Regions from separate parts of the Oceanobacter sp. 4_MG-2023 genome, predicted to be linked through region 1. Evidence: predicted binding sites of a transcription regulator. Region 1 holds the regulator's gene; each other region holds the start of a gene.
The links. Region 1 encodes sigma-54, which starts transcription at its own class of promoters, with help from an activator protein. Its sites were predicted from a motif close to TGGCACNNNNNTTGCTNT; they were not measured.
Positions count from the first base shown of each region.

Region 2: the regulator sigma-54 is predicted to act here: its motif matches at 4,184-4,201, upstream of Q8W24_RS11980 (pilin).
Region 3: the regulator sigma-54 is predicted to act here: its motif matches at 4,277-4,294, upstream of nirB (nitrite reductase large subunit NirB).
Region 4: the regulator sigma-54 is predicted to act here: its motif matches at 1,970-1,987, upstream of Q8W24_RS06110 (circularly permuted type 2 ATP-grasp protein).

Region 1 is NZ_JAUYVV010000010.1:75,142-83,069, forward strand. Features, by position in the region: gene Q8W24_RS09265 (KpsF/GutQ family sugar-phosphate isomerase) at 1-972, shown strand; gene lptC (LPS export ABC transporter periplasmic protein LptC) at 972-1,535, shown strand; gene lptA (lipopolysaccharide transport periplasmic protein LptA) at 1,525-2,061, shown strand; gene lptB (LPS export ABC transporter ATP-binding protein) at 2,058-2,783, shown strand; gene Q8W24_RS09285 (RNA polymerase factor sigma-54) at 2,912-4,402, shown strand; gene hpf (ribosome hibernation-promoting factor, HPF/YfiA family) at 4,453-4,755, shown strand; gene ptsN (PTS IIA-like nitrogen regulatory protein PtsN) at 4,759-5,217, shown strand; gene rapZ (RNase adapter RapZ) at 5,242-6,114, shown strand; gene Q8W24_RS09305 (HPr family phosphocarrier protein) at 6,153-6,422, shown strand; gene mgtE (magnesium transporter) at 6,639-7,928, shown strand, end outside.
Region 2 is NZ_JAUYVV010000016.1:37,730-45,657, forward strand. Features, by position in the region: cobalamin riboswitch at 1-114, shown strand, start outside; gene Q8W24_RS11970 (TonB-dependent receptor) at 261-2,447, shown strand; gene Q8W24_RS11975 (hypothetical protein) at 2,505-3,782, shown strand; gene Q8W24_RS11980 (pilin) at 4,417-4,881, shown strand; gene Q8W24_RS11985 (pilin) at 4,990-5,442, shown strand; gene pilB (type IV-A pilus assembly ATPase PilB) at 5,540-7,237, shown strand; gene Q8W24_RS11995 (type II secretion system F family protein) at 7,293-7,928, shown strand, end outside.
Region 3 is NZ_JAUYVV010000015.1:2,212-10,139, forward strand. Features, by position in the region: gene Q8W24_RS11395 (hypothetical protein) at 1-504, opposite strand, end outside; gene Q8W24_RS11400 (hypothetical protein) at 934-1,176, shown strand; gene nirD (nitrite reductase small subunit NirD) at 1,257-1,601, opposite strand; gene nirB (nitrite reductase large subunit NirB) at 1,613-4,174, opposite strand; gene Q8W24_RS11415 (nitrate reductase) at 5,183-7,852, shown strand; gene Q8W24_RS11420 (META domain-containing protein) at 7,868-7,928, opposite strand, start outside.
Region 4 is NZ_JAUYVV010000006.1:6,943-14,870, reverse strand. Features, by position in the region: gene Q8W24_RS06115 (DUF2126 domain-containing protein) at 1-1,908, shown strand, start outside; gene Q8W24_RS06110 (circularly permuted type 2 ATP-grasp protein) at 2,054-4,591, shown strand; gene Q8W24_RS06105 (transglutaminase family protein) at 4,591-5,472, shown strand; gene Q8W24_RS06100 (magnesium transporter CorA family protein) at 5,515-6,492, shown strand; gene metG (methionine--tRNA ligase) at 6,617-7,928, opposite strand, start outside.

The DNA.
Region 1 (7,928 bases):
ATGAACACTGAATTTGATTTCCTGTCGTCGGCGCTACGTACCATAGAACTGGAACAACGTGCGATTCGTAACCTGTCCCCCATGCTGGACAACAATTTCAAAACTGCTTGTCAGCTGATGCTGTCCTGCAAAGGCCGGGTTGTTGTGTCAGGCATGGGCAAATCCGGCCATATTGGTCGCAAAATTGCGGCTACACTGGCCAGTACAGGAACCCCGGCATTTTTTGTCCACCCTGGCGAAGCCAGCCATGGGGATATGGGGATGATCACATCCGTCGATGTGGTGATTGCCCTGAGTAACTCCGGCGAAACCGCCGAAGTAACCAGCTTGTTGCCCCTGTTGAAGCGCCTGGCAGTGCCCCTGATCAGTATCACCGGCAACCCGCAATCCACCCTGGGCCTTGCCTCGGCCGCTCATTTGAACGCCAGTGTGGATTCTGAAGCCTGTCCGCTGGGCCTGGCGCCTACCTCATCAACCACCAGTGCCCTGGTACTGGGAGACGCCCTGGCAATTGCGTTACTGGAAGCCCGTGGGTTCACGGCAGAGGACTTCGCCTTTTCCCACCCCGGTGGCAGCCTGGGTCGACGCTTGTTATTAAAAGTCGAAGACATCATGCATAGCGGCCGGGAAATCCCGGTCGTCAGGCCCGAATCCAGCCTGTCACGCTCCCTGTTGGAAATGACCACCAAGGGTCTCGGTATGACCACCGTACAAACGGCAGCGGGTGAATTGGTGGGTATTTTCACCGATGGCGACCTGCGCCGTACCATTGATCATGGTGTCGATATCCACTCCGCCCTGATTTCAGACCTGATGACCCGCCAGGCCAAAACCATCATCCCGGGTATGCTGGCTGCCGAAGCGTTAAAAATCATGGAAGACGGCAAGATCAATGCCCTGGTCGTTACCGACGGTCAGAATATTTGTGGTGTTGTCACCATGCACGACTTGCTGCGTGCTGGAGTTATCTGATGCGCAAGCGCTATGTGCTGCTGGTCTTGGCAGTGGCCGTTGGCCTCGCCTTGCTGGCGGTAGAGCGCTATACCACTGAGCTGGTCACGGCAGCAACGCCGGTGACCAGTCTTGAACCGAATTATTACGGCAAACAATTACAACACCGTCGTTACGATGCGGATGGCCAGCTACAACAGATGTTATCGGCCGATGGCTCTCGCCATATTCCGTCATTATCGGAAACCCGGCTGGAAAACCCGGTGATTACGACACAAACAGACCCGCAGCAACACTGGCAAGTCAGCGCTCAATCAGGCCGCATTATGGATACCGACAGCCAGGTTGAACTCAGCCAGCAGGTGGAAGTACGCTCTCTGGCCACGGCAGCAGAAAACGCTGATACATTCAGCATCACCACCAGCCTGTTGCTTTACCAGCCCGCATCAGCCACCGCTTCAACCTCTGAACCTGTCATCATTCGTCATGGCAATAACATCACCCATGCAACTGGTATGACGCTGGATATCAAGCGCCAACATCTCGACCTTCAAGCACACGTGAGTACCCGGTATGTACAATAAACTGACCGCCCTGCTGTTTTTTGGCAGTGTCTTGGCGACCACGGTCGAGGCTTTGCCTGAAGACTGGCAACAAGAAATGATCATCGAATCCGACCGCGCCGAACTCGATCGCAAGACCGGTATGGTCGTCTACGAAGGCGATGTCGTACTGAAGCAAGGCACACTGACCATCGAGTCCGATCGTCTGACACTGATACTGGATGGCAAGGCGCTCAAGCAAGCGATTGCCGAAGGTCAACCGGCTCGCTACCAGCAACAGGTCAGCAGCGACAAACCGATCACCAGAGCGACGGCCAAACGTATTGATTTTTACGCCGACCGCAAGGAAATTGCCTTCAAGGGAGACGCCGCCTTGCGTCAGGAAAACAACCTATTCAGTGGCGAATTGATCCGTTATGACATTGAACAGGAAACCGTCTCAGCCAGTGGCTCAGAAACATCCGGCAGTGGCACTGGCGGCGCTGACGACAACCAGCGTATTCAAGTGATTATCCAACCCCAGCCCAACACGGACGTACAACCATGAAAACGCTCAAGGCTGAACATCTAGCCAAAAGCTATAACGGCCGCGAAGTCGTCAAGGACGTTTCCCTGGCGGTCAGCAGCGGACAGATTGTCGGCTTGCTGGGCCCTAACGGCGCAGGTAAAACCACTTGTTTCTATATGATTGTCAACTTGGTACAGGCCGACAAGGGGCGTGTCAGTATCGATGACGACGATATCAGCCATCTGCCCATGCACGGCCGCGCCCAGAAAGGCATTGGCTACTTGCCACAAGAAGCGTCGATCTTCCGCAAACTCAGCGTCGAAGACAATATCATGGCCATCATGGAAACCCGGTCAGACCTGAACAAACCCCAACGTCAGCAACAGCTGGAACAGCTACTGGATGAATTTCACATTCAGCACATTCGTACCAGCCTCGGCATGGCCCTGTCTGGTGGCGAACGACGACGGGTCGAAATAGCCCGCGCCCTGGCCGCCGAACCCTCCTTTATTTTGCTGGATGAACCCTTTGCCGGTGTTGATCCGATCTCGGTCGCTGACATTATGGATATCATTCGTCAACTCAAGGCACGTGGCATCGGCGTACTGATTACTGACCACAACGTCCGCGAAACTCTCGCAATTTGTGAAAAAGCCTATATCGTAGGCGGTGGACACATAATTGCCGAAGGCAGCGCTGATGATGTACTCGCCAACGAACAGGTTCGGGCTATCTACCTTGGTCATGACTTCCATCTTTGAATCTTATCGGCTTGCAGGGCTATGATGCCCAGCGCTGTTTCATTCGCCACCATGAAAAGCATTCCCTGTCTCACAGGCTGGCGTATAATGCACAGACCATGCCGACAACCGATGAATAATAACGCTGTATGAAAGCATCGCTTCAGTTAAAAATGGGTCAGCAGCTGACCATGACCCCTCAGCTGCAACAGGCAATTCGACTGCTGCAATTGTCTACCCTCGATCTGCAACAGGAAATCCAGGAAGCCCTGGACTCCAACCCCATGCTGGAATTCGAAGAGTCCGAGCACGACGACTTTCCGGATGCACAGCAAACCAATGCAGATCAGGAAAGGGAAGTCACCGCAACAGCGGCCACGACCGATGCCGACACCCAGGAACTGGGTGAGCAATGGTCTGATGACAAGATGCCAGATGATCTGCCAGTCGATAGCAACTGGGATGATACGTTCCAGACCACGGCCGGGGTTTCCTCAGGCTCTGGCCCGGTTGGCGATGACGACTTTGATTATGACTCCCGTCATGCCACCACAGACGACCTGCAAGATCATCTTGAATGGCAGCTGAACCTGACTCCCATGAGTGACACCGATCGCGAGATCGCCACCATGCTGATCGACGGGGTTGATGACGATGGCTATCTGCACACCACCATCGACGACATACTCGGTTCAATTGACCCGGAACTGGGTGTTGAAGAAGATGAAATCCAGGCCGTCCTCAAACGCTTGCAACAGTTTGACCCCGCCGGTGTTTTTGCCCGCGACCTGCGTGAATGCCTGATTCTTCAGCTCAACCAGCTACCTGCCGAAACACCCTGGCTGGCAGAAGCCAAATTGGTGATCGGCGACTACATCGCCCTGCTGGGCAGTAAAGATTACCCCACCCTGATGCGCAAAACCCGGCTCAAGGAAGAAGACCTCAAAGCCGTCCTGCGTCTGGTTAAAGAACTCAACCCCAAGCCGGGCGCTGATATCAGCTCCGAGCAGTCAGAATACGTCGTACCGGACGTGATTGTTCGTAATATCCGTGATGAATGGCGTGTTGAGCTTAACCCGGATATCGCCCCCAAGCTGCGCGTCAACTCCGACTACGCCTCACTGGTGCGACGTTCCGACAGCAGTGCCGACAACGCCTTCCTCAAAGACCATTTGCAAGAAGCGCGCTGGTTTATCAAAAGCCTGCAAAGCCGCAACGAAACCCTGCTGAAAGTCGCCACCAAAATTGTCGAGTACCAAATCGACTTCTTTGAACAGGGTGAAGAAGCCATGAAACCTCTGGTATTGCATGATATTGCCGATGCCGTTGGTATGCATGAATCAACCATTTCACGGGTCACTACGCAAAAATTCATGCACACTCCTCGTGGTATTTTCGAGCTGAAGTATTTCTTCTCCAGCCACGTCAGTACTGACGCCGGTGGCGAATGTTCATCCACCGCCATTCGCGCCATGATCAAAAAACTGATCAGCGAAGAAAATCCGCGTAAACCCCTGAGTGATAACAAAATTGCCATTGTGCTGGGCGACAAGGGCATTCAGGTTGCACGCCGCACGGTGGCCAAATACCGTGAAGCCATGATGATTCCGCCTTCCAATGAGCGGAAACAATTGATCTGATCGATAGCGTCGATCTCTGTTCGATACAAGCGAGCGATAAGGAGCCGTTTATGAGCATCAATATCAGTGGACACCATGTTGAAGTGACCGAAGCCATGGAAGCATACGTCAAGGAAAAACTGGTTCGTCTTGAGCGTCATGTCGACCCGATTACTTCTGGCCAGATCACACTGACCCTGGAAAAAGGCCGACAACAGGCAGAAGCCACCCTGCATGCCAGTGGTGCTGACTTTCACGCCACCTCAACTCACGACGATATGTATGCCGCCATTGATCTGCTGGCCGACAAACTGGACCGTCAACTCCTGAAACACAAAGAAAAACTGATTGCCCGACAGCACGGGCAAGGTTGACCTATGAGCATTGCGATTGCCGATATTCTACTGCCAGAATGCACCCGTACCGACGTCGCCATTACCAGCAAAAAAAAATTGCTGGAGTTTCTTGCCGGACTGATTGCCGAAAAAGTTGACGGCAGCAGTTCGGACGAAGTGTTTGAACGCCTGCTTGGACGTGAACGTCTGGGCAGTACTGGCATTGGTGAAGGCATCGCAATCCCCCATTGTCGTTTACGGCAATGCGAACAAGCCGTCGGCGTGTTACTTCACTTGCAAGAGGCCATCGATTTTGATGCCATTGACCATCAACCGGTTGACCTCGTATTTGCTTTATTAGTCCCTGAAGAAGCAACGGACGATCATCTGCAAATTCTCGCCACACTGGCGCAAAATTTCAGTCAGAATGATTACCGTCAGCAATTGCGTAGTGCCAGCAGCGATCAGGAACTGTACCAACGAGCGTTGGCCAACCACTAACCAGACCAATACGGAGACCGCATCATGCGCCTGGTTGTGATCAGTGGCCGCTCTGGCTCAGGCAAGTCCAGCGCTTTGGCCGTGCTCGAAGATCTCGGTTTTTATTGCATCGACAACCTGCCGGTTGATCTGTTGCCCGCACTGGCGGATTTACCCTACAGCGCCGAAAAACGCGCCAATGTCGCTGTCAGTGTCGATGTGCGTAATTTGCCCGACGCCATGGAACAGCTGACCCAGGTACTGACCTGCTTACCCGGACAGTATCGCCAGGTCGATATTGTATTTCTGGATGCCACCGAAGAAGTCCTGCTACAACGCTTCAGCTCCACCCGTCGCAAACACCCCCTCACCAATGACAATATCTCATTGGCAGAAGCCATCGAGCGCGAAACCGAATTGCTCGAACCTGTTGCCAACCTGGCTGACTTGACGCTGGATACCACCCGCATGTCAGTCCATGAGCTGCGCAGCCTGATCAAGATGCGAGTAGCCGAGAAAGTCACCCCGGATATGGCCATTCTGTTCCAGTCCTTTGGCTTCAAGCAGGGGATTCCTCTGGATGCCGATTTTGTATTTGATGTCCGCAACCTGCCCAACCCCTACTGGCAACATGAATTACGTCCTCTGACCGGACAGGATCAGGCGATTATCGATTTTTTATCCAGCCAGCCGGAAGTCACCGAACTGTTTGATGACATCCGTACTTACCTGTTGCGCTGGTTACCCCGTTTTGCCGAAAATAACCGCAGCTACCTGACCATTGCCATTGGCTGCACTGGCGGTCAACATCGCTCAGTGTATTTATCAGAACGCCTGACTGCAGCCTTCAAACAAGAATTTGGCAATGTACAGGTACGTCACCGCGAGCTCAGGTCTGCTGCCCATCACAGCCACTGATGCTTATTACCCACAATCCAATCGTTTCGGGAGCCTGGATGGTTAACACGCAAATCACCATCATCAACAAGCTGGGTTTACACGCACGGGCAGCCGCCAAACTGGTATCAACCGCGGCCAGCTACGGCGCAACCATCAAGGTGGGTTATCCAAACCGCATGGTCGATGCCAAAAGTATCATGGCCGTAATGATGCTCGCCGCCAGCAAGGGTACCGATCTTTATATCGAAGCAGAGGGCCAGGATGCCCAGGCAGCACTGGACGCACTCTGCGACCTGATCAATCGTCGCTTTGATGAGGGTGAATAAAAACACCTGACAGCCGTTCGATAGCCGACTTGTTCTTGTCTCCAACAACGGCGGTCAACGACCGCCATATCCCCCAAAACACCTTCTCCAACAATCAAAGTTTCCTATAAAATCAAATCACTAGCGATATCAATGCGAGTAGTTTCAGTATTCCCCGGATAGCCACACTCGGTGATTCAGGCTAGAATCAATCATTCACTCCGTACCGGGGCTTCCATGGCAGAACTCAGCGAAAAGGCCAGATCCAAACTCAACAGCCTGAACGAAGCGCTCGAGTCCGGTGCCATGGCACGCGTACGCCGGATCATCAACTCCGGCCTGGCCCCTGTTGATGTCGCCCACCTGATCGAATCCTCCCCGCCCAAAGCCCGGAAAGTCATCTGGGAGCTGGTCGACAAAGGCATCGAAGGTGAGGTACTGCAATACCTGTCGATCGATATCCAGAGTCAGTTCCTCAGCGACATGAGCGCAGAGCAGGTGGTCGATGCCACCGCTGACCTCGATTCCGATGACATCGCCGATATGCTCCAGCAACTTCCTGAGCAAGTGACCCAGGAAATTCTGAGCTCGATGGACCACCAGGATCGCGCCCGGGTTGAGGCCATTCTGGGCTACCCGGAAGACAGTGCCGGTGGTCTGATGAACACCGACACCATCACGATTCGTCCGGATATTACTCTGGATGTTGTGCTGCGCTATCTGCGTCGTCACCAGTCGCTGCCAGACATGACCGACAACCTTCTGGTGGTGAACCGGCAAAACGAATTTATCGGTGCCTTGCCTATCCGCAAACTGTTGGTGAGTGACCCCCAACAAACCGTGCGCGAAGTAATGTCTACCGGCAGGATCATGGTGATCCAGGCAACCCAGCATGAAACGGAAGTCGCCAAGCTGTTTGAACGCCATGATCTGGTATCGGCCCCGGTGGTGGATGCCAATGGCATGCTGCTTGGCCGTATCACCATTGATGACGTGGTGGATGTGATCCGGGAAACCGCCGACCACTCATTAATGAGCATGGCCGGTCTCGACGATGATGAAGACACCTTCGCCCCGGTGCTCAAAACCGCCCGCCGGCGCGCGGTCTGGCTGGGCATCAATCTGATTACCGCCTTTATTGCTTCTGCGGTTATCGGTCTGTTTGACAAGGCCATTGAAGCCGTTGTTGCTTTGGCGGTACTGATGCCGATTGTCGCCAGCATGGGCGGTATTGCCGGCAGCCAGGTACTGACACTGGTGATTCGCGGCCAGGCACTCGGGCATCTCAGTGGTGCCAACTTCCGCTGGCTTTTTCATCGTGAATTACTGGTCGCAGCCCTCAACGGCGGGTTGTGGGCCATCATTATTGCGATTATGGCCTGGGTATGGTTCAACGACATCAAGCTGTCACTGATCATGTCCGCCGCGATTATTATCAATCTGATGGCTGCTGCTGTGGTGGGTGCCGCATTGCCGCAAATTCTCAAGGCCCGTGGTATTGATCCTGCCTTGGCCGGTGGTGTTATC
Region 2 (7,928 bases), on a different contig from region 1:
AGGACACCAGCCACTGCCGAGCCAGCCAGCAGGCACCGGTGGGAAGGCGTTATGAACGAGCAGCATCTGCTCAGGTCGTCAGCCCGGATACCGGCCTGTTTTTATCAACCGACGTTGCGGAGGGCAGCGGGAGGGATTTGTGCCAATCGCCAATCGCCGCCCCGGCGATGTCTTCCGCCATCTTCGGAAGCAATGATTGCTTGCCTGGTCTGCTCCCCCTGCTCTTGCCGTTATATTCTGACCCGGTACTCAGGACTTCCATGACATTACGTTTGCCCTTCTGGTGTTATGCCTTTCGCAAGCCGTTGTCTTGCCACCTCCAACAGGCAAGGACACCATCATTGCTGTCGAGCCTGATGTTGAGCCTGTTATTGTCCGCGCCTGCCAGTTTTGCCGATTCGGTAACCCCGGCACACAACGATGATACAGACGATACGCCGGTCGCCGATGATGAGCTGGTTGTCTATGGCCATCAAGAACCCGCCGCAGACACCAGCTACCGACTCTACGATCAGCAAGCCCTGGCGGCTGGTTATCAGAACCTGGGGGAATTTCTAAGCCGTATCAACGGCCTGCAGGTGCAATCCCTGGGGGGGCTGGGCGACCCGGTACTGATTTCCATGCAAGGAGCTGATGCCAAACAAACCCGCTTACTGATCGATGGCGTTGACGTAACCACAGGTCAATACGGCCAGTACGATCTTAATGCCATCCCGCTGGCTTCCATTGAGCGAGTCGATGTCCTGACCAGCGGCAGCGATGCCGACGACAATGGCCTGATCAGTGATGAAGCGATCGGCGGTACCATCAACATCGTGACCCGTCGCAGCCCATCCAATACCAGCAGCAGGCCCACCCAACTATCCGCCGCGGCTGGCAGCTACGGTACGGCGACCCTGAATCTGCAACAACCGTTACGGACTCAGCCTCACAGCACTACAGATTTATTGATCGACCACCAACAAAGCGACAACAATTACCGCTACCCGGTGAGCAGCCCGGAAGACACCAGCCAACCAGCCGGACAACAACAAGCACTCAACAATGCCGCCTATCGTCGCGACCGCCTGACACTGAAACATCAGCAACCCGGCCTGTTTGCCAGCCTGTACTGGCAAGATGAATCCAAACAACTGCCACAGTATTATCGCAACTCCTCGAGTAACCGCTCCCGACTGGACAGCAAGCAACTGGGCGTACAACTGTCGGGCAACTGGGGACAAGATTTTCGTCAGCACTGGCAACTCTGGCACTCGCTGAACCGTCAGGCATTTTACGATCCAACCGCAGTATTCGGTTATGTCGACAGCAACAACCGTTATCGCTACCAACACAGCGAGGCCAAACTTGGCAGCCAGGTACAATGGCACGCCTGGGATTTGGGCAGCAGTATCAAGATAAGCCAGCAGAGCTATCGCAGCCGCTACCTGATTGACAGCGACAGCGGTGATTGTGACTCCCTCAGCAGCCGCTGCGACCAATATTCCTGGCTGCGGCAAGTACAACTGAGTGGTCGGGCACAATGGCAAAACAGCGACAGTACACGCCAGTTCAGTCTCAGTAGCAGCCACCACCAGCAAAACAGCCTGTTGCAAACCAGCGCTACCGATAGCAGCGACAGCGACAACACCCATCAGCAGCAGTCCTGGACCTCCGGGTTGGTCAGCCTGAAACAATACTGGCTCAGCGATACCGGCAACGGCCAGCTGCAACTAAGCTGGAAACAGGCACTCAGAATACCCAGTTTGTATGAACGCTTCGGCAACCGCGGCCTGACCCGGGGCAACGACGACCTTCAACCAGAGCAAAGCCAAACACTGTCGTTAAACATCAGCTGGAGCGGAGACTGGCAACAACGCCCCCAGCAGCTCAGCCTCAACCTGTTCCACCGCCAACTGGAAAACGCCATCGTCGCCGTGTATGACCCCTCAACCGGGGCTGGTCGCTATGAAAATACCAGTGATGCCACCATGGCCGGGCTGGAATGGCAGCTGCACAGTCAGCTCAACCGCCCTGTGACCGCAGCACCCGCAACAGAGAGCCTGGGGATGTGGCAATTGCAGCTGGCAGGCAGCCATTACCAAAGCCAGAGCAGCAGCGATATCGTTGGCTTTGATAACAAATACTTGCCCGGCATCTATCACCTGCGGCTGATTGCCGGATTACTCTGGCAATCCTCCATGACCACCCGGCACCACAGTATCGATCTCCATGCCGAGCTGGCTGACGACCTCTACCTCGACCGCTACAACAGCGTACCCGGGGATCAACGTCGCCTCTGGAACATCCATTACGGCTACCAATGGCCAGTGCCATCCAGACCGTCACTACTGCCGACCCACGCTGGCCTGCGGATTAACAACCTGTTTAATCACAGTTTTAACGACTTCAGTGGGCGCCCGGCTCGTGGCCGGGAATGGACACTGTACCTGAGCTACTCGCTTTGAATATTCATATCACCAGCAACCAACAAGTTTGCCAAACGACACCCAAGGAATTTTGTTATGCCTAACCGTCTGCCTGATCACCCAACAACATTATCCCGCACCTGTTTGTCCCCGTTCAGCACCGCCGGACTGCTTCTCTCTGCGACCCTGATACTGAGTGGCTGCGCCGGTGACGACGACGACGCCCAACCCATTGCAGAAGGAGCCTATGCGGTACAAACCACCGCTGCCGACTACAGCAGTGGCCATGTTGCCATCGGCAATATCACCGGCGACCGCAGCGTCCAGCAACAATTATTCAGCGACACCAACACCAACTACACCATCACCAGCGAAGCCAACTGGCTATACCGGATTGGCCAATATTACGTCGATACCATCAGCCGCTACGACGCCACCGCCAGCCTCAGCAGCCCGGAATGGACCTACACCACCAATGATGATGGCGACAGCAGCGCCAACGTCTATACCCTGGTACATCAGGACGACCAATACGGCTGGCTGATGCGCTACGGCGCGGAAACAGCCTGGAAAGTCGACACCACCGCCAGCAGCGAAGACGACTTCAAGGTCGATACCATCGACTTGTCCGATTACAGCGTCAGCGGTTACAGCACCACACCGGGGATGGTCGATGCCGCCATCGACAACAACCAACTGTTTGTTCTGACCCAGCGTTATGGCTATGACGGCAACAACACCGCCTACGTCGTGGTGTACGACCTCGACACCCTTATTGAAATTGATACCGACACCAGCACCGATGGCCTGAAAGGCATTCCTCTGACCGTGACCAACCCCACCAGCATGGAACTGCTTAATGGCCAGCTGTATATCGCTGCCCGTGGTGACTACGACGACAATAGCGGCGGCGTCGATGTCATCGATACCACCACCTATGCGATCAGCAATATCATCGATGGCACCACCTTCGCCGATTTGAACGACACCAGCGCCTCACCGGCACAGTACTACCATGTCAAAGACATCACCGTTGTCAGCGAAGACAAGGCCTACGTCAATATCAATGTTGAAGCCGGATGGAGCACTGTTGCCAGCTACCTGTATGAAATCAGCCCCAACAGCAGCAGCGACCCGGTTACCATTGATATCAACAGCCTGATGGCCAGCAACGTCAGCGACCCGGAAGACAGCTATACCCTCGGCGATATCACCCTGGATGAAAACCAGCGCCTGTGGGTCGGTATCACCAACGCTACCCAGCCTGGCCTGCTGGTGCTGGATACCGACACCAACAGTGTCAACGGTGACTTTATCAACCTCGATCTGGTGCCTGCCTCAATCACTTTCCTGACGGATGAAGTGTCCGAGTAATACCTTTTGTCTGAGCCGTGGGGGCCGGCGCTGCCCGTACCCCACATCCCCCACATCCCCCACTCTCCAAAACCCCCAAAACCCCCAAAACCCCAGCCATATCCATCCGTGCCTGCTATCTGCACCCTTTTCTCCCTGGTGACCTGCTCCGTCCGTGCCCAAACCGGCCCTGTCCGTATCCTTTGACGGTATCCATCAGGCCCACACATCAAGACCACAAAAGTCACTACCGCCAATATGGCCAGATATATCTGACAACCACATACCCGAGTGACAATATTTGTCACATTGTACTCAACTGGATACCCCGTTTTTCTGCAAGGCAGGCGATTCAATCAACGCCCACCGATGGTTTAGCGAACCAGGTCACATAAACCTGTTTATTTTAGCCAAAATATACTTGGCACGATATTAGCTTGATATTCTATGTATGCGTATCCAGTGATAGACGCACAGAAGCCAGTGGCTTGAGTCCGGGAAGACCCCCTCTTCAATTTCCCGAACTCACCAAGTGCTTCGACAACGAAGTGTTGGGATGTTTTGGGATGTTTCCCATGGCAAAACCCCTCATAATAGTCATCGCATAACACGTGTAATATTGCACAACCCTAAAATTTTGAGAGTGGAGACTTCCATGAAAACGATGCAAAAAGGTTTTACCCTGATTGAATTGATGATCGTAATTGCGATCATCGGTATTTTGGCCGCTGTGGCGATTCCTCAGTATCAGGATTATATCCTGCGTACTGAAGCCACCAACTCCCTGTCGGCTGCACGCCCATTACAGTTGTCAGTTAGTGAATACGCCGCACGTTACTCTGCATTGCCAGCAGCTTGTACAAACCTGAATGCCTACACCGGTGTCTCTTGTACTAAAGCAGATCACGCTGCTGGCAACGTAGCGTCTATCGATGTAGGTGCCTCTGGCGTACTGACCATTACTTTTGATACAGCAACCAATGGTGTTCCAGCCGATATCGCAGGAACAGCTTACACCCTGACCCCTACCCGTAGTTCTACCAACGGTTCTGTTACCTGGGCTTCTGCTGCCGCTGCAACAAGCGGTATCGACGCCAAATACCTGCCACGTGTGAACTAAAACACCTGAGCAGTCAAAGGCCCGCTTCGGCGGGCTTTTTTATAGGCTACGCTTGAGTTTATGAGACTTTCATCACACGTAAACCCTCTATCAACGTCAGGAATTTATATGAAAACAATCGCCGCTGGTTTTACCCTGATTGAGTTGATGATTGTTATCGCGATTATTGGCATTCTCGCCGCAGTCGCCATCCCCCAATACAACGAATATATCCTGCGCACCGAAACCACTCGCTCCCTGCATGTGCTGCGGCCATTACAATTACAAGTCACCGAATACGCCTCCCGTTTTTCGGCCCTGCCCACCACCGCCGCGGCGCTCACCACGCACTTTGGTATCTCCGATGTGCCAAAAGACCACGGTGCCAGCAATGTGGAATCCGTTACAATCGGTGCCAACGGTCTGCTCACCGCCCAATTTGGTTCGGTTGCCGATGGTGTTCCCGTTGATATTGCGGGCAAGACCTATTCCATCAAGCCAGACCGGAGTTCTGCAGGCCAAATCAGCTGGTCAGCCATTGCCGGTACGCTGGAATATAGATATCTGCCACGAATGAATTAAAACTGTTTACCAGTCGTTGTCTTTCATATCCTGATACTGGTACAGAACGTATGGCTTTGATATGTTGCAACAAGGTTTTTTAAAGAGTATCAATGACATGGCCGTTCTGACTGGCATTTCGAAACGACTGGTTGAACACAACCTGCTCTCACGAGAACAAGCAGAAGAATTGCTGCTTGATGCTCGCGAGAAGAAGACCGGTTTTATCGCCACCGTCGCGGATTCGGGCAAGCTCTCTACCTCAATACTGGCCACGGTGACCGCAGAAGAATTTGGCTTGCCGGTTATGTCTCTGGATGCTTACGACCTGGAAGTGATGCCACAGGAACTGCTGAGCGGCGAACTGATAGCCAAATACCGTGTTATCCCGTTAATGGTCAGAGGCACGCGCCTGTTTGTTGCCCAGAGTGACCCCTCTCAAATCCAGGCCATCGATGAGATCAAGTTCAGCACCGGCATGACGGTTGAACCTGTGATTGTTGAGCATGATGTATTACACCGCCTGATTGAAAAAATCGCCGCAGCCAACGACTCCAGTATGGGCGATCTTGATGCTGAACTGGATGACGTCGATCTGGAAGACCCGGACGCTGCCGACAAGGCCCAGGAAACGGCGACATCCTCTGGAGAAGACGACGCCCCGATCGTGCGTTTTGTAAACAAAATGCTGCTCGATGCCATCAAGATGGGCTCGTCCGATATTCACTTTGAACCCTATGAAAAACGCTATCGGGTACGTTACCGCACCGATGGCATATTACACGAAGTCGCCAGTCCACCAGTCACGCTGACCGGCAAGATTGCTGCCCGGCTCAAGGTGATGTCACAGATGGATATTTCCGAGCGACGGGTTCCCCAGGATGGCCGTATCAAGATGCGGCTTTCCAAAAGCAAGGCCATTGATTTCCGCGTTAATACGCTGCCGACCCTGTTTGGCGAAAAAATCGTGTTACGGATTCTCGACCCCTCGTCAGCCCAGCTGGGTATCGATATGCTGGGTTATGAGCCGTTACAGAAAGAGCTGTATATGCACGCCCTGTCGAAACCCCAGGGGATGATTCTGGTGACAGGCCCCACCGGCTCCGGCAAAACCGTATCACTGTATACCGGCCTGAATATCCTTAACGTTGAAGGCACCAATATTTCAACCGCGGAAGACCCTGCCGAAATCAACCTGGAAGGGGTTAACCAATGTAACGTCAGTGCCAAGGTCGGCCTCGACTTTGCTGCCGCGTTACGCTCTTTCTTGCGTCAGGACCCGGATGTCATCATGGTAGGGGAAATCCGGGACCTGGAAACTGCCCAGATCGCTATCAAGGCAGCACAGACCGGTCACCTGGTGTTATCAACCCTGCACACCAACAATGCCCCGGAAACCATCACCCGTCTGGCCAATATGGGGGTGCCATCGTTCAATATTGCCACCTCGGTCTCCCTGATTATTGCCCAGCGGTTGGCACGACGGCTATGCAAGTCCTGTAAGATACCAGCCGATATCCCCAGGGAAGCCCTGCTTGAAACCGGCTTTACCGAAGAAATGCTCGAAAACGCAGAAATTTATCAGCCCGTTGGCTGTGATCAATGCAAGCACGGCTATAAAGGTCGTGTCGGAATTTACGAAGTGGTTAAAATAACCGATGCCTTGTCTCGTATTATCATGGAGGGAGGCAACTCGATTGAAATTGCTGATGTTGCCCGCCAGGAAGGCTTTAACGACTTACGCACATCTGCCCTACAAAAGGTCGCCCAAGGTGTTACTAGCCTTGAAGAAGCCAATCGAGTGACAACAGACTAACCAGCGGCTGCTATCTTTGGTAGCCAAATGATTTTGCAGAGGCGTTCCAGCAGTTATGGCCAAGCAAGCAAAGAGTATTGATTTTGTCTGGGAAGGCGTCAACAAACGCGGCCAGAAAATAAATGGTTCCCTGTCCGGCCAGAATCTGGCCGTGGTCAAGGCCCAGCTGCGCAAGCAGGGTATTCAGCCCGGCAAGGTCAAGCGCGCACCCCAACCGTTATTTGGCCTCGGTGGCGGTGCTGCCAAAGGCAAAAAAATCAAAACAGCTGACATCAGCTTTTTTACCCGCCAAATGGCCACCATGATCAAGGCCGGGGTACCACTGGTACAGTCGTTCGAGATTGTCTCCGATGGGGTCGATAACCCCAATATGAAAGACCTGATCCTGAAGCTGCGTGATACCGTATCCGCCGGTAATGATTTTGCCTCGGCACTGAAAGAGCATCCCCAGTATTTTGATGAGCTGACCTGCAACCTGGTGGAATCCGGTGAGCAATCCGGTGCGCTGGAAACCATGCTCGACAAGGTGGCTATCTACAAAGAGAAATCCGAAGCACTGAAGTCCAAAATCAAAAAAGCCATGGGGTATCCCGTTACGGTGGTAGTGATTGCGGCTATTGTTACCGCGATTCTGCTGATCAAGGTGGTGCCAACCTTTGATGCCATGTTTAAAAACTTCGGCGCTGAGTTA
Region 3 (7,928 bases), on a different contig from region 1:
CTGGAAACTGGTGGTCTGGCCAACGGCGATTTCAGGCAAGGTTATCGCCAGCCGCGCACTCACATACAAGCCCGTCATAATGGCAAGCGCCCCCCCCAGCACCATCATTTGCTGCACTTGCAGCAATGCAAACAGTATTACTATTGGCGTAATCACAACCGAAGTCGCCAGCCCCATCAGCATCAATCGCATCAGATAACGCCACTCTTCCCGACGCCAGATGCCTTTTTGAACCAGACTTTTTTCCGGCATCAGCGTCATCCGATGACAGGCTGTCGCAAACACAACGCCCAACAACATGGAGACCAGCATAAACCCCAGCTGCCCGAATAGATGAGACTCCGACATCCAGGTACTACTGACCCAGTCCAGCCCCGCCAACAACAGCATCACCGGCAAGAATCGAGCGCTGACAATGCCCCGCTTGACCCACAACAATCCTAGTGACTCCTGCACGATATCCATCACCGGCAAGTCTGCATCGAGACCCAGTGGGCTCTTCATTCCTTTCTCCTGCTTGTTATGTCAATAATCACCGTCATCGCCAGTATAACCAAAGCGGATAGGTGGCTCATCTGCATGGCGCCCCGATACAGACCCGGTTTATCCATAAATGACTCCCCGCCCATCGACGGCAAGATGCAATACTCGACGAGATTATCACGACATTGCGATCCCAGGTTCATCGGTGCGGCGGTATCGTTGACCGAACCTTCCGATGATATTCAACTCATAACAAGCCAGGGTGCTCTGCCATAGCGGGAGTTTTCCCCTGTTCTGTGCGGTTGGAGGGTTAGCCTGTCAGTAACCAAAACACAATCATTGCACCAGTCGTCGCACACCGGTAATGATTTGGCGCATTCTTAACCTGTCATTAACCCTTACGCGGTGAGAATAGAATCAATCGAGACAGACACATTCGCAGGAATAACCATGAGACAGGCCAGCCGGTCTGTTGATTGGATCGGGAAGCTGATTGCACCAGCATTATCACAACCAGAGGAATTTACGATGCGTTTGAAATACAAAAATGTGGCACTGGCCATGGTAACGGCCGTTATGTTGGCAGCTTGCGCAGGCCCTCATCACGGTGGTAGTGGTGGCCACAGTCATGATGGCAAGGCACATGACGGGAAGTCACATAGCAGTAAAGATTACAAGGAAGACCACCGCTAATACCACTGCCATAACGATGCTGACTCTGTCCATATCCGCGATAACGGACATGGACAGAGCCACCGATATGGACAAATCCGCTAAACGGACAACGACGCTCCCTGCGCGAGTTCGACCTGTCCTGCAGCAATACGAACCGGATAAGCCTTGACCGTTACTGCGTCATCTTCCAGGCATTCCCCCGTCGCCAGATCAAAATGCTGCTTGTACAGCGGCGAAGCCACTACGTAGCGCTCACCGATAGAGCCAACAATGCCACGAGACAACACATTGGCTCTGCCTATCGGGTCGTAATTGCCAATTGCAAACACCTGTTCAGTCTGGCCAAGACGAAACAGCGCCACCTGCTCTCCCTGATGCAAGGCACACACCCCGGTATCAGGGGCAATATCGGTCAACGCACAAATCTGAGTCCACTGAGTCATGGGATTTTTCCTTATTTGCCAGAATTCAAATCAACGAGTTCGATACGTTCAACATCGGTGGCCGGACGGCGCTGCCCCCGCTCACGGACATACAGCAAGTTATCGTCTGCCGCATCGGCATTGATGTAATGTTGGAAACGCTTCATTTTTTCAGGGCTTTCGATGGTTGTTTTCCACTCGCACTGGTACGTACCCACCACTTTCGTCATGCCGTTTTCCAGCTCATCCGCAATGGCCAGCTTGTCGTCAATCACCACCTGTTTCAGGTAGTCCAGCCCTCCTTCCAGATTTTCCAGCCAGACCGATGTACGCTGTAAGCGATCGGCGGTGCGAATATAAAACATCAGCACCCGGTCGATATAACGAACCAGGGTTTCATCATCCAGCTCGGTCGCAAACAGATCGGCATGGCGAGGACGCATCCCCCCGTTACCGCAGACGTACAGGTTCCAGCCTTTTTCGGTGGCGATCACACCAATATCCTTGGATTGGGCTTCAGCACACTCACGGGTACACCCGGAAACACCGAACTTGATCTTGTGCGGTGAGCGTAACCCCTTGTAGCGATCTTCCAGAGCAACAGCCATCGACACCGAATCCAGCAGGCCATAACGACACCAGGTAGAGCCCACACAGGACTTCACTGTTCGCAGTGATTTGCCATAGGCATGGCCGGTTTCGAAACCGGCATCCACCAGTTTTTTCCAGATTTCTGGCAGCTGATGTAGTTGTGCGCCAAACAGATCGATCCGCTGACCACCGGTAATCTTGGTGTACAGATCGTAGTCACGGCCGATTTCCCCCAGAACAATCAACTTTTCCGGAGTAATTTCACCAGCGGCAATACGCGGAACAATCGAGTAGGTACCGTCTTTCTGCATGTTACCGAGGAAAATATCGTTGGTATCCTGCAGGCCAATGTGCTCGTCCTTGAGAATGTATTCGTTGTTGAATGACGCCAGAATCGAGCCCAGCGCGGGCTTGCAGATTTCACAACCGTGGCCCTTGCCATGGCCTTCCAGCACCTGCTGGAAGGTCGTGTATTCTTGCACCCGGACGATATCGGCCAACTCAACACGGGTGTAGGCAAAGTGTTCACAAATATCGGTGTTCACTTCGACGCCCAATGCTTCCAGCTCGGCATCCATCACCTGCTTGACCAGCGCCGTACACCCACCACAACCGGTTGATGCCTGTGTGGCACTTTTAATATCTCCCATGGTGCAGCAACCGCCTTGCACCGCCTCGCTGATATCGCCTTTGCTAACGTCGAAACAGGAGCAGATCTGGGCCGTATCCGGCAAGGACGACACCCCCAGCCCAACCGCTTCCTGGCCATCCATTGCAGGCAGAATCAAGGCTGCCGGATTACCGGGAATATCCATGTCGTTCAGCATCAGCTGCAACAAGGTACCGTAGGCTTCGGAATCCCCAACCAACACGGCTCCCAGCAGTTTTTTTCCATCCGCAGAAACCACCAGTCGCTTGTAGACTTCGGCGACATCGTCACTGAACACATAACTGTGCGACCCGGCCGTGCGGCCGTGGGCATCGCCGATCGAAGCGACTTCAACTCCAAGCAGTTTCAGCTTGGTGCTCATATCCGCACCCTGGAAGGCGCTGGTGGCCGGTTCATGGGTTACGAGCTGGCTGACAATATGCCCCGCCGTCACCTTGGCCATCGCGTAACCCGGAGCGACCAAGCCATAGATTTTGTTATCCCACAGTGCACATTCGCCAATGGCGTAAATATCGTCTGCCGAAGTCTGGCAATAATCATTAATAACGATGCCGCCGCGCTCACCGATTTCAAGATTGAACTGGCGCGCCAGTTCGTCTTGCGGGCGAATACCGGCCGAAAACAAAATCATGTCGGTTTCCAGAAAGGTACCGTCCACAAAATTCATGCGATAGCGGCACTCTTCACCGGCCACAATCTCTTTGGTGTTTTTCTCGGTATGTACCTGGACACCCAGGCTTTCGATTTTGCGCCGTAACAGCTTGCCGCCGCTTTCGTCCAGCTGCACCGCCATCAGGCGTGGGGCAAACTCGACAACATGGGTTTCCAGGCCGGCAGCTTTCAAGGCATTGGCCGCTTCCAGACCCAACAAGCCTCCTCCCACAACCACACCGGTCTTGCTGACTTTGGCGGCAGCAGAAATTGCTTCCAGATCTTCAATAGTGCGATAAACCAGACAGTGAGGCTGGTCTTTACCGGGAATCGGCGGCACAAACGGATAGGAACCGGTTGCCAGTACCAGCTTGTCGTAGCCTTCTTTGCGGCCACTGGCGGTGGTAACGGTTTTTTCGTGGGCATTAATCTCCACCACCTTGTCGTTCAGCGTGTAAATAACACCCTGGGACTGGTAGTCAGATTCGGTGGTCAAGGCGAGGTCTTCAGCGCTGGAGCCGGAGAAATACTTGCTCAGCTGCACCCGGTCATAGGCCAGACGCGGTTCTTCTGAGAAGGTAATAATATCGAATTCGGAGGAATGTTCTGAGGTGGCCAGTGTGTTGATAAAATTATGACCGACCATGCCGTTGCCAACAACGACGACGCGTTTCTTGCTCATGAGGGGAATCTCTCTATCTCATCATACGGATATGTGTCTCCTGTGTGCGTCGTTGCTCTGACCTTCTTTTTGCTCCATTGCAAAAAAAGGCATCAATCCGAGACAGCAATTAGGGTGCCAAGTCATAATAACGACCTGCTGTCTTCATAACCCAGTAGCCCGCCTGCTGGCAGCACCGCCACCTGCAATCCGCATAGTGAGTGCTTGAACACCCGACCTTCTCCTGCATCATGGTTGTAGTGATCAGCATAAACAGCTCCCGATACAGCGCCCCCGCACCCTCCTTTTCCCGTAATCAGACACCTTGTCTCGCACCATCAGCAAACACTGACAACCCCAAATGCGCCATGAGCGTGCAAGAATTCTCCCTGATTGGCTTGTCAGCCAGCAATATCTGGCACCACTGCCCCGCCGCCTCTTTTCTACCCTCGTATTCCCTGCTTTCTCCTCTATCAACCGCCGGAACCCCAGCCGGCTGACCCATAGGGGGCATCTATTTAATCCGGTGCTCACTCTGGGCTACCGGATGGTTTCGAATCACGAAGCCGACTTGCAGGCCTGACGGGTCAAGTCAAAAGTCGGCGACACCGAGTCGAGATCATCCGGCAGCCCCCGAAGGGCGCGGGTTGCCGCCGTCCAGTGCGGTGTTGACGAATTTGAAAAGGACTCGTCATTTCGCTGCATTCGTCGCCTTGCCCTGAACAACGGCAACTCTCGCGCAGAGCCGTGCAGGATTAAATGGATGTCCCCCATAGGCCGCTTCTTCACACCTCACCAAACGCGCCACAAGCATCACGATTTCTGGCAATTCAGAATGATCAGACAGCCGTTGGCATTTTTCTTGAATGTTTACTTTCTGAAATCTGTCGACGCTTTGGCTCGACCATGTGCATTGCCGGTACCAGCGTAGGTACCGCTCATCATTGTTTTACTGTTGTGCAAACAGAGCATTGGCGCTCACTGACTTATGTCAGTGGGCGCTTTTTTTTTGCGTATTGGAAAGCCCTTATGACCCAGACTCACAGCACCGCCAGCATTACCCACACCACTTGCCCCTATTGCGGCGTAGGCTGTGGCGTAACCGTCCGTCAGCATGGCAATGTGCTCTCACCGGTATCCGGTGACATACAACATCCTGCCAATGCTGGCCGCCTGTGCGTCAAAGGGTCTTCATTACATGAAACCGTCGACCAGATTGACCGGCTGCTTTATCCCACGGTATTGGGTAAACGTACCAGCTGGGACAACAGCCTCAATCTGGTGGCCGACAAAATGCAGCAAGTCATCCATGATCACGGCCCGGATGCCGTGGCCATTTATGCGGCCGGACAAATCCTGACGGAAGACTATTACGTTGCCAACAAACTGATGAAGGGGTTTATCGGCAGCAGCAACCTGGATACCAATTCCCGCCTTTGCATGGCATCTGCCGTGGTTGCCCACAAGCGGGCTTTTGGCTCCGATACCGTGCCCGGCTGTTACGACGATCTCGAAGAAGCCGACCTGTTGATTCTGGTCGGCAGCAATGCCGCCTGGGCACATCCGATTCTGTTTCAACGTATCGCTGCCGCCAAGCAGGCCCGCCCCGAGATGAAAGTAGTGGTCATTGACCCACGCCGCACCGCCACCTCTGACCTGGCCGACTTGCAGTTATCGCTTCGTCCAGGCAGTGATGCCCTGCTGTTTAACGCCCTGCTGTGCTGGCTGAGTGATCACGATGCCCTCGACCATGATTTTATCCAGCAACACTCGGAAGGCTTTGCCAGTACATTACAAGCAGCGCGCGACAGCACCCCGGACTCATTGCAGGAATGCGCCCAACAACTGGGCCTGGACAAGCACGATCTGGAAACATTTTTTCAATGGTTTGCCAGCACCGCCAAAACCGTCAGCGTTTTTTCACAAGGCATTAACCAAAGCAGCAGCGGCGTCGACAAGGGTAATGCCATTATTAATGCCCACCTCGCCACCGGACGGATCGGCAAACCCGGCGCCACTCCCTTTTCCGTCACCGGGCAGCCCAATGCCATGGGCGGCCGTGAAGTCGGTGGTCTGGCCAACCAGCTGGCAGCGCATATGGATTTTTCTGCCCCGGAGGTCGACCGGGTACGGCGCTTCTGGCAGGCTCCCAACGTTGCCACTCGCCCGGGCCTTAAAGCCATTGAGCTGTTTGATGCCGTCAAGCGCGGCGATATCAAATTCCTCTGGATCATCTCCACCAACCCGCTGGTCAGCATGCCGGATGCCGATGACGTCAAGGCCGCCCTGGCCCGTTGCGAACTGGTGGTCGTCTCTGACTGCATGGCCAATACCGACACCACGGCCGCCGCCCATGTGTTATTACCCGCCGCCAGCTGGGGAGAGAAAAACGGCACCGTCACCAATTCCGAACGCTGTATCTCCCGCCAGCGCAGTTTCTTGAGCCCTGCCGGGGAAGCCAAACCGGACTGGTGGATACTGGCCCAGGTCGCTCAGCGCCTGGGATTCGAAAAAGCCTTTGACTACCAGCACCCAGCCGAGATTTTTGACGAATACAGCCGCCTGACCGGCTTTGAAAATAACGGTGAACGCGACCTCGACCTGTCTGGCCTGAGCGGCCTGAGCCGGAGCCAGTACGATGCCATGGCCCCCACACAATGGCCGGTCAATCGCCAGTACCCACAAGGCCGCAAACGCTTTTTTGACGACCAGCGGTTTTACACCCCCAGCCAGAAGGCCCAATTTATTGCAATCACCGCGGCACTGCCCGCCTCCCGCCATCAGGATGGCAGCCTGATCATGAACACCGGCCGGGTACGCGACCACTGGCACACCATGACCCGCACGGCAAAATCAGCCCGACTGGCGCAACATATTCGGGAACCTTATGTAGATATTCATCCAGACGACGCCAAGCGCCTGACATTGGTCGATGGTGCCCTGGCCCGCATCAGTAATCACCGGGGGAAAATACTGCTGCGCACCAATATCACCACTAACCAGCGAGCGGGAGAAATCTTTGTTCCGATGCACTGGACCAGCCGCTACGCCAGCGCCGCCCGCATGGGCGTATTAATCGATAAAAGCTGTGACCCGTTTTCCGGCCAGCCAGAACTGAAATACACCGGTGTCGAAGCCGAACCTTTCCCGACCGCCTGGCAGGGCATGATACTCAGCCGCCATGACCTCGGCGCCGTTCCTTGTGACTATTGGGTGTACGGCCTCAACGACGGCTGTCACGGCTATGAAATCGGCGGTAACCAGCCTCTTGAACAGATACAAGACTGGGCACAACAGCAACTCCCCGACGCCGAATGGCTGACCCTGCATGACCCGGACACCCAACATATGCGGCTACTGGCGATTGTGGATCAACAACTGGCGCTGGTACTGTTTGTTCATCAGGATCAGGCCATTGGCACCCGCCAGTGGCTGGTGGAACAGTTTGCCCAGACCAGCCTGACCATTACGGAGCGTAAAGCGCTGCTGGCCGGACGCCCCCTAGAAGGTGTCGTTGATCAGGGGCGTATTGTCTGCTCCTGTTTCGGTATTGGTGAAAACACCATTCGTGACGCTATTCGCAGTGGCTGTCACTCCGCTGACCAACTGGGTGACACGCTGAAATGTGGCACCAACTGTGGCAGCTGTGTACCAGAACTGAAGGCCCTGATTCAAGACACCCACAGCGAGTGCAGTTAATCTGGACGACCTTGTTCAGCTTTTGGTCGATTTGGGAATCAGCTTCAGTAATGCCCGACCCTCGTCATCGGTCAAG
Region 4 (7,928 bases), on a different contig from region 1:
ACCCCTACCGGTTTTGTTGTGCCGGTCGAGTGGGACTTTTATGGCCAGAGCTGGCGCTCCAGCGTGTGGGAATTACGCCGTGGCCGCATTACGCTGATACCGGGTGATTCACCCATGGGTCTGCGTTTGCCATTGCAAGGGCTGCCATGGTCAGAAGAAGTACCGCTGCCACAGGAAGCCGACCCGTTCCGCACCACAGAAGCGCTGCAAAGTCGCGAAGACATTATCAGCAACTTTACGGCAACAGTTGCGGAGCCGATTGCGGAACAGGTTGTCTCGGACGAACAGTCACAGCAACAACGCACTGACGATGACGACCAGTCCGAAACCTACTGGCGTAATCTGGTACGGACGGCAATGTGTATCGAGGCCCGTGGTGGCAAGATTCATATTTTCCTGCCACCACTGCCGTATCTGGAAAGCTACGTTGCCTTGCTCACCATGATCGAGGAAACCGCTGCTGAGCTGGAGATGCCGATCATTATCGAAGGCTATGAGCCTCCACGTGACTGGCGGATGCAGAAATTGCTGGTTACACCGGACCCTGGTGTTATCGAGGTGAATATTCACCCGGCCGACAACTGGCGCGATATGATGCATACCATGAACGAACTGTATCAGGCGGCTCGTGAGTCGCGCCTGGGAACAGAGAAATTCATGTTGGATGGCCGTCACTCCGGTACCGGCGGTGGTAACCACATCACTTTGGGTGGTAAAACACCGGCAGACAGCCCGATGCTCCGTCGTCCCGATCTGCTCCGCAGCTTCGTGACCTATTGGCAGCATCACCCGAGCTTGTCCTACCTGTTTTCGGGTGCTTTTATCGGCCCGACCAGTCAGGCACCTCGTGTGGACGAAGGCCGTGATGAAGGCTTGTATGAGCTGGAAATCGCTTTCCAGCAAATGCCGGAAGGTGAGTCCGCCTTGCCATGGCTGGTCGATCGTATCATGCGTAACCTGCTGATCGATGTGACCGGTAATACCCACCGGGCTGAATTCTGTATCGATAAACTGTTTGCACCGGGTAGCCCGTCAGGCCGTTTGGGGATTCTGGAATTCCGTGGCTTTGAAATGCCACCGCACAGCCGCATGGGTCTGGTGCAGGCGTTGCTGATCCGGGCCTTGCTGATCCGTTTCTGGAAAGATCCATACAAGCATGATCTGGTGCGCTGGAATACCCAGTTACACGACAAGTTCATGTTGCCGCACTACGTCTGGGAAGACGTCAAGGAAGTCGCCCAGGACCTGCAGGAACATGGTCTCGATTTCCGCGCCGAATGGCTGTTGCCGTTTGAAGAGTTCCGCTTCCCGCACTACGGTCGGGTTGAACTCGGTGATATCAAGATCGAATTACGCTGGGCCATCGAGCCATGGCATGTATTGGGTGAAGAAGTCTCCAGCTTCGGTACATCCCGTTATGTGGATTCTTCCGTGGAACGTTTGCAGGTCAAGGTCTATGGCATGACCAACAAGCGCTATGTACTGGCGTGTAATGGTCGTCGTGTACCACTGACCAGCACCGGTCGCCATGGCGAAATGGTTGCCGGGGTGCGTTACAAGGCATGGGCGCCACCGTCGGCGTTGCATCCAACCATTGGCGTGCAATCACCATTGGTGTTTGATCTGATTGATACCTGGAACGGTCGCTCCGTGGGTGGCTGTAGCTACCACGTATCGCATCCGGGTGGCCGCAGTTACGACACCTTCCCGGTGAACTCCTTTGAAGCGGAATCACGTCGGGTCAATCGTTTCTCGACACTGGATCATAGCCACGGTGAGTATTCACCCCGTCCGGATGTGGATGCTATTCGGGAGTTTTTCCCTCATAGCGAGCCACGTCCAATGGCTCCGCCACCGGAAGAGTCTCCGAACGACTATCCTTGTACGCTGGACTTGCGGCGGAAATAAATCAGGCTGGCTCCCCTCGCTGCTGAGGGGAGCAAACAAAGCTGAGACAATTTCCCCAATCTGACATAATGGTCGCTAATAAGCGGCCATTTTTTTGGTCTGAATTTTTAACGAGCATTTATTGAAATCCGCAGCGAGAACAAGCATGTCGCAGACTATGTCACAGGCCTCCGGGCCAGACAGCGATGATCTGATCTATCGTCATAATCCGGCGCTTCAGGATGAAGCTGTCGATGCCAATGGAGAGCTGCGCCCGCACTGGTCCTATCTTCTCGACAGCCTGAAAGAGCTGGGGCCAGCGTTATTTGATGAACGACAGTCAAAAGCGTTGCGTATTCTACGGGACGATGGGGCGACCTATAACATCTACAGCGACTCCAGCACGCCATCTCACACCTGGAATATGGATCTGGTTCCGTATGTGATTGGCAGTGAAGAGTGGGGCCGGATCGAGGCAGGCTTGCTGGAGCGGGCGGAGTTGTTCAATCTGCTGCTGCGCGACCTGTACGGTAATCGGGAGCTGATTCGTTCTGGTGTGATTCCGCCGGATGCCTTGTTTTGCCACCGTGGTTTTTTACGAGCCTGTAACGGTATCAAATTACCCGGTGAGCACGATCTGATTTTGCACTCGGTTGATCTGGTGCGTGGTGCCGATGGCCAGATGATGGCCATGGGTGATCGCGCCCAAAGCCCGAGTGGGGCCGGGTACTCGTTGGAAAACCGCAACGTGATGTCACGGGTTTTTCCTAGCCTGTTTCGCGATAGCCATGTACATCGGCTGGCGGCCTTTTTTCAGCGTTTACGTACCAAGCTGAATTCCTTGTCACCCAACAGCGCACCGCGTGTGGCTGTGATGACGCCAGGTGCCCATAACGAAACCTATTTTGAACATGCCTACCTGGCCAACTACCTGGGTTTTCATCTGGTTCAGAGTGATGACCTGGTCGTCCGTAATGGCTTTTTATGGATGAAATCTCTGGATGGCCTGAGCCGGGTCGATGTCTTGCTGCGCCGGGTAGACGACTGGTTTTGTGATCCGGTCGAATTACGGGGTGATTCCCGTCTCGGGGTGGCCAACCTGCTGGAAGTAGTGCGTGCCGGTAATGTGGTGGTGGCTAATCCACTGGGCTCCGGTATTCTCGAAAATCCGGTTTTTTTGCGTTATCTGCCTGGTATTGCCAAACATTTTCTTGGCCGTGAACTGCGTTTGCCATCGGTCGAAACCCACTGGTGTGGCCGTGAGGACGATCGGGCGTATGTGCTGGATCACTTGCATGAGCTGGTGGTCAAGCCGGTGTATCGTAATCTTGATAACCGCAGTTTGTACGGCCCGGAGCTGAGCGCAGAAGAAGCCCGCTCGCTGAAAGCCCGGATTGAGGCGGACCCGACCCAGTATGTGGCTCAGCCGGTCATGGAAGCCGCCCACGTCCCGTCGTTTGTTGACGGTGTGCTGAAACCACGTCCGGTAATTTTGCGCAGCTTTGCCGTCGCAACGGATACCTCGTATACCGTGATGCCCGGTGGCCTGACCCGTATCGGTCAGGACGAACGTTCATTCATGATTTCCAACCAGACCGGTGCCAAGAGCAAGGACACCTGGGTGATCGCTTCTGAGCCGGAGCGTATGGTGCATGATGAGCAGGTCGATGAGCCGGTCAGTCGCGAAGCCGACCTGATCAGCTTGCCCAGTCGGGTGGTGGAAAACCTGTTCTGGATGGGGCGTTATGCCGAGCGTGCCGAAGCCGCGCTGCGAATCCTGCGTACCGCCTTTATGATGTTGAACGGCGAAGAGCGAATCAGTGATATAACCCAGCATCAGTTGCTGCATGCGGTATCGATGATTACTGCCACACCGTCACGCTCCACTGATGAACAAACCGCAGAAGAAGCCTTGCGCGGCATTATCGAAAACGGCTCAGTATTACGCAGTATTTCCGGCAACCTTAATGCCATGCTTTATTGCGCAGAAGAGACCAAAGAGCTGTTGTCATCGGATACCTATCGTGTCATCAACGACATTCGTGATGCCCTGAATATGCTGGGGGTCAGTTTCTCGGGCAGCCTGGCATCGGCACCGGAAGAAGCCCTCGATCCCTTGGTAACCGCCTTGATGGCCTTGTCTGGCCTGACCCAGGAAAGCATGATCCGAGGCTTTGGCTGGCGCTTTATGGATATGGGACGGCGTCTCGAACGGGGTTATCAGATCGCCATTGCCATCGACAGTCTGATTGTTCCGGTGTTGTCGGAGTCGGATCAGAGCAAGCTCTGTGAGGCACTGCTGTTATCGCTGGAAGCCCTGATCAGCTATCGTCGCCGTTATCGTGCCCGTGTCGGTATTCAGACCAGTCTCGATCTGGTGATGATGGACCCGACCAATCCACGTTCGTTGATGTATCAGGTTGAGCAATTACGACAACATATCGGGGCGTTGCCAAAAACACCGACCCAGATGCACGAGTTGTCTGCGGATGAACGTCGTATCCTTGAATGTGAAACCTTGCTCAAGCTGTCATCACTGGCAGAGCTCAGCAAGGCTGACGGCTTCCAACGCAGCCATCTGGGTGAGCAAATGACCAAAATAGCCGACCAGTTAAGCGGCCTGAGTGAAATGATTACAGACAAATACTTTGATCACCGGGAAGCGTCACAGCAACTGGTTAACAGTACCTGGGAAAGCATCTAGTGTTATATCGCATTCGTCATACCACAGAATATGTGTACCACAGTCGGGTTTCCCACTGTTACAACATGGCCCACGTGACGCCACGGGACACCCTGCGTCAGCAGTGTCTGTCGACCCGTGTTGACGTCTTGCCCGGTGCGGCTTTTACCTCGAACCGGTGTGATTATTTTGGCAATAATGCCTATCACTTTGAAATACAGAAACCGCACAAAAAACTGGTGATCACCTCGACCAGCGAAGTGCGTACCAGTCTGCAAAAAGCCGCTCCAGAGCTGGAGCTGGGTATCAGCTGTCGTGATGCGCGGGAGGCGATGAGTTCATCCCGGGCACCGGAAGTCTTGTTGGCGCGGGAGTTTTTGCTGGACTCGCCGATGCTCAAGGCATCACAGACCCTGAAAGAATATGCCGATAGTCTGTTTGACGACAATACGCCGTTACTGACTGCCGTTATGAACCTGACCAGCAAGATCTATCAGGAGTTTGAATACTCTCCGGCGTCCACCACCATCGCCACTCCCTTGCAGGAAGTTCTTGAAAGCCGTCGTGGCGTTTGCCAGGATTTTGCGCATCTGCAAATTGCCATCTTACGATCGTTAGGTTTTGCAGCCCGTTACGTTTCTGGCTATCTGGAAACCCTGCCGCCACCGGGGCAGGAAAAAATGGTGGGTGCCGATGCTACCCACGCCTGGCTGGCGGTATACGCTCCCGGAGAAGGCTGGTTTGAATACGATCCAACCAATAACTGCATGGCCCATGAACAGCATATTGTCACAGCCTGGGGCCGCGACTTTTATGATGTGACGCCGCTGTGTGGCGTTATTTATGGTGGCGGCAGTAATCCGGTATTACGTGTTGCGGTTGATGTAACGCGCCTGACCTGAACGCCACTTTTGGTTGAATGTTTTCTCGTCGCAGGACAGAGCATGATTCGCACCCTGATGATCAACAGCAGCGGCCAGTCGTTCAGTGGCGGTGAAGAGCTGATACACGATTGGTGTGGCGACAATAACAGCCGACTCTGGCTGGACCTGACGTCGGAGGGGGCTGAAAAATATCATCAGGAACGGCAGTTGTTACTGGGCCTGGGGTGTCATGCCCTGGCTATCGAAGACGCCCAGCGCGATCGCCACCCGCCCAAATACGAAGCCTTTGAAGATCACGTCTTTATTCTGTATCGCGGTATTGCCCATTTCGACAGTGAGCTGCACTACCAGCCCCAGTCCGTGGCATTTTTTATCAGTGAGCGCTTGCTGATCAGTTACCATCCGTTGCCGACCGAAAGTATTAATCTGCTGATGACAGGTCATGGCGGCATTCATTTACAACGCTGCCCGGCCCAACTGGCGTTACGCATCATGCATACCTCCGCCGGTATGTACCTGGAGCATGTGCTGGCTTTTGAAGACCAGCTCAGTGATCTGGAAGATGCCTTGTACGAGCAGGGCACTGACGCCTTGATGCGTCAGTTAATGGGGTATCGTTCCCGGTTGGTGAAATTGCGGCGGGTGTTTAATTATCACCAAAGCATCACCGATGAATTAAAAACCAGTGATCTGGCGTTGTTTACACAACCAGATCTGGAGCTGGACCACACACTGAACGACTTGCATGACCGCTTTGAGCGGCTGGCCAGCCTGGTAGCGATGTTTTATGACATCTGTGGTGATCTGATTGATGGTTATCTTGCTGTTGCATCACACCAGCTTAACAACACCATGCGGGTGCTCACCGTGATTACCGCGATATTTATTCCGCTTGGGTTTCTGGCCGGTTTGTACGGCATGAACTTCGATTATATCCCCGAGCTGAAAGTCGCAAACGGCTATTTTATTTTGCTGGGAGTGATGGCGACTCTGGCCGTGGGGCTGTTGGTCTGGTTTCGCAAGTTACGCTGGTTATAACGCAGAGGTCAGGAGGCAATACCTGGATACCTGTCCGGTACCCATGGGACTGCGCTGAACAGGCCACGACTCTGCCCCAGCCTTGGGCCGGGACATGAAGCGTGGCGCTGAACGATTGCCAGATTTACATCACTCGCATGCCTGGCTGTGAACCTTCATTGGGTTCCAACAGGTAGATCTCGGAGCCACCTGGCCCGGCGGCCAACACCATACCTTCAGACAGGCCAAACTTCATTTTCCGGGGTGCCAGGTTGGCAACCATAATGGTGAGTTTGCCTTCAAGGTCTTCTGGCTGGTAGGCCGCCTTAATACCAGAGAAAACGTTGCGGGTCTCGCCGTTACCAATATCCAGCGTCAGTTGCAGCAGTTTGTCGGCACCTTCAACGTGGTCAGCCTTGACGATGCGGGCAACGCGCAGGTCGACCTTGGCGAAGTCGGGGAATTCGATGGTGTCGGCAATCACTTCGTTGCCATCTTCCCTGAGTTCAGGCCCTTTGGATTTTTTCTTCTTCTCTTGTTTACTTGTTTTGGCCGGGGCCGTGCTGGTTTCCGGCGTTGGTTGTTCACCGTTTTCGATCGCCAGTTCGGCCTTGGTTTCTTCCAGAATCGCAGTGACCTTGTCCATCTCGGCCCGGGCCAGCATGGGTTTGAACTTGTTGATCTCGTGGCCCAGCAGGATATTGCTGCGGGCTTCCCAGTCGAGGGAGTCGAGGTTCATGAACTGGCAGGTTTTTTCTGCCAGCTCAGGTAATACCGGAGTCAGGTAGGTCATCAGCTGGCGGAACAGGTTGAGGGCAACGGAGCAGACGTCGATAACTTCTTGCTGACGGCCTTCTTCCTTGTTCATGGCCCAGGGGGCTTTTTCCTGAATGTATTCGTTGGCACGATCGGCCAGAGCCATGATGTCTTTCATGGCTTTGCCGAAATCGCGTGCTTCGTAGTGGGCGGCAATCGGGGTTCCGGCGTCGATAAATTCCTGCACCATGGCTGGCTCAGCACAGCTGTCGCTGAGCTTGCCTCCGGCTTTGAAGACAAAGTTGGCGGTACGGCTGGCGATGTTGACCAGTTTGTTGACCAGGTCGGTGTTGGCGCGCTGGACGAAGTCTTCGAGATTGAGATCGAAGTCATCAACGCTGGAGCCCAGTTTGGCAGCAAAGTAGTAACGCAGGTAAGTCGGGTTCAGATGGTTGAGATAGGTGCGGGCCTTGATAAAGGTGCCTCGCGACTTCGACATTTTGGCACCGTTGACGGTGACAAAACCATGGGCGTTGACTGCCGTTGGAGTGCGGTAGTCTGCTGCACTGAGCATGGCTGGCCAGAACAGGGCATGGAAGTTGACGATATCCTTGCCGATAAAGTGGTACACCTCAGCGTCGGAACCAACTTTCCAGTAGTCGTCGAAGTTCAGGCCACGGGCCTGACCGGCGTCGGAGTTG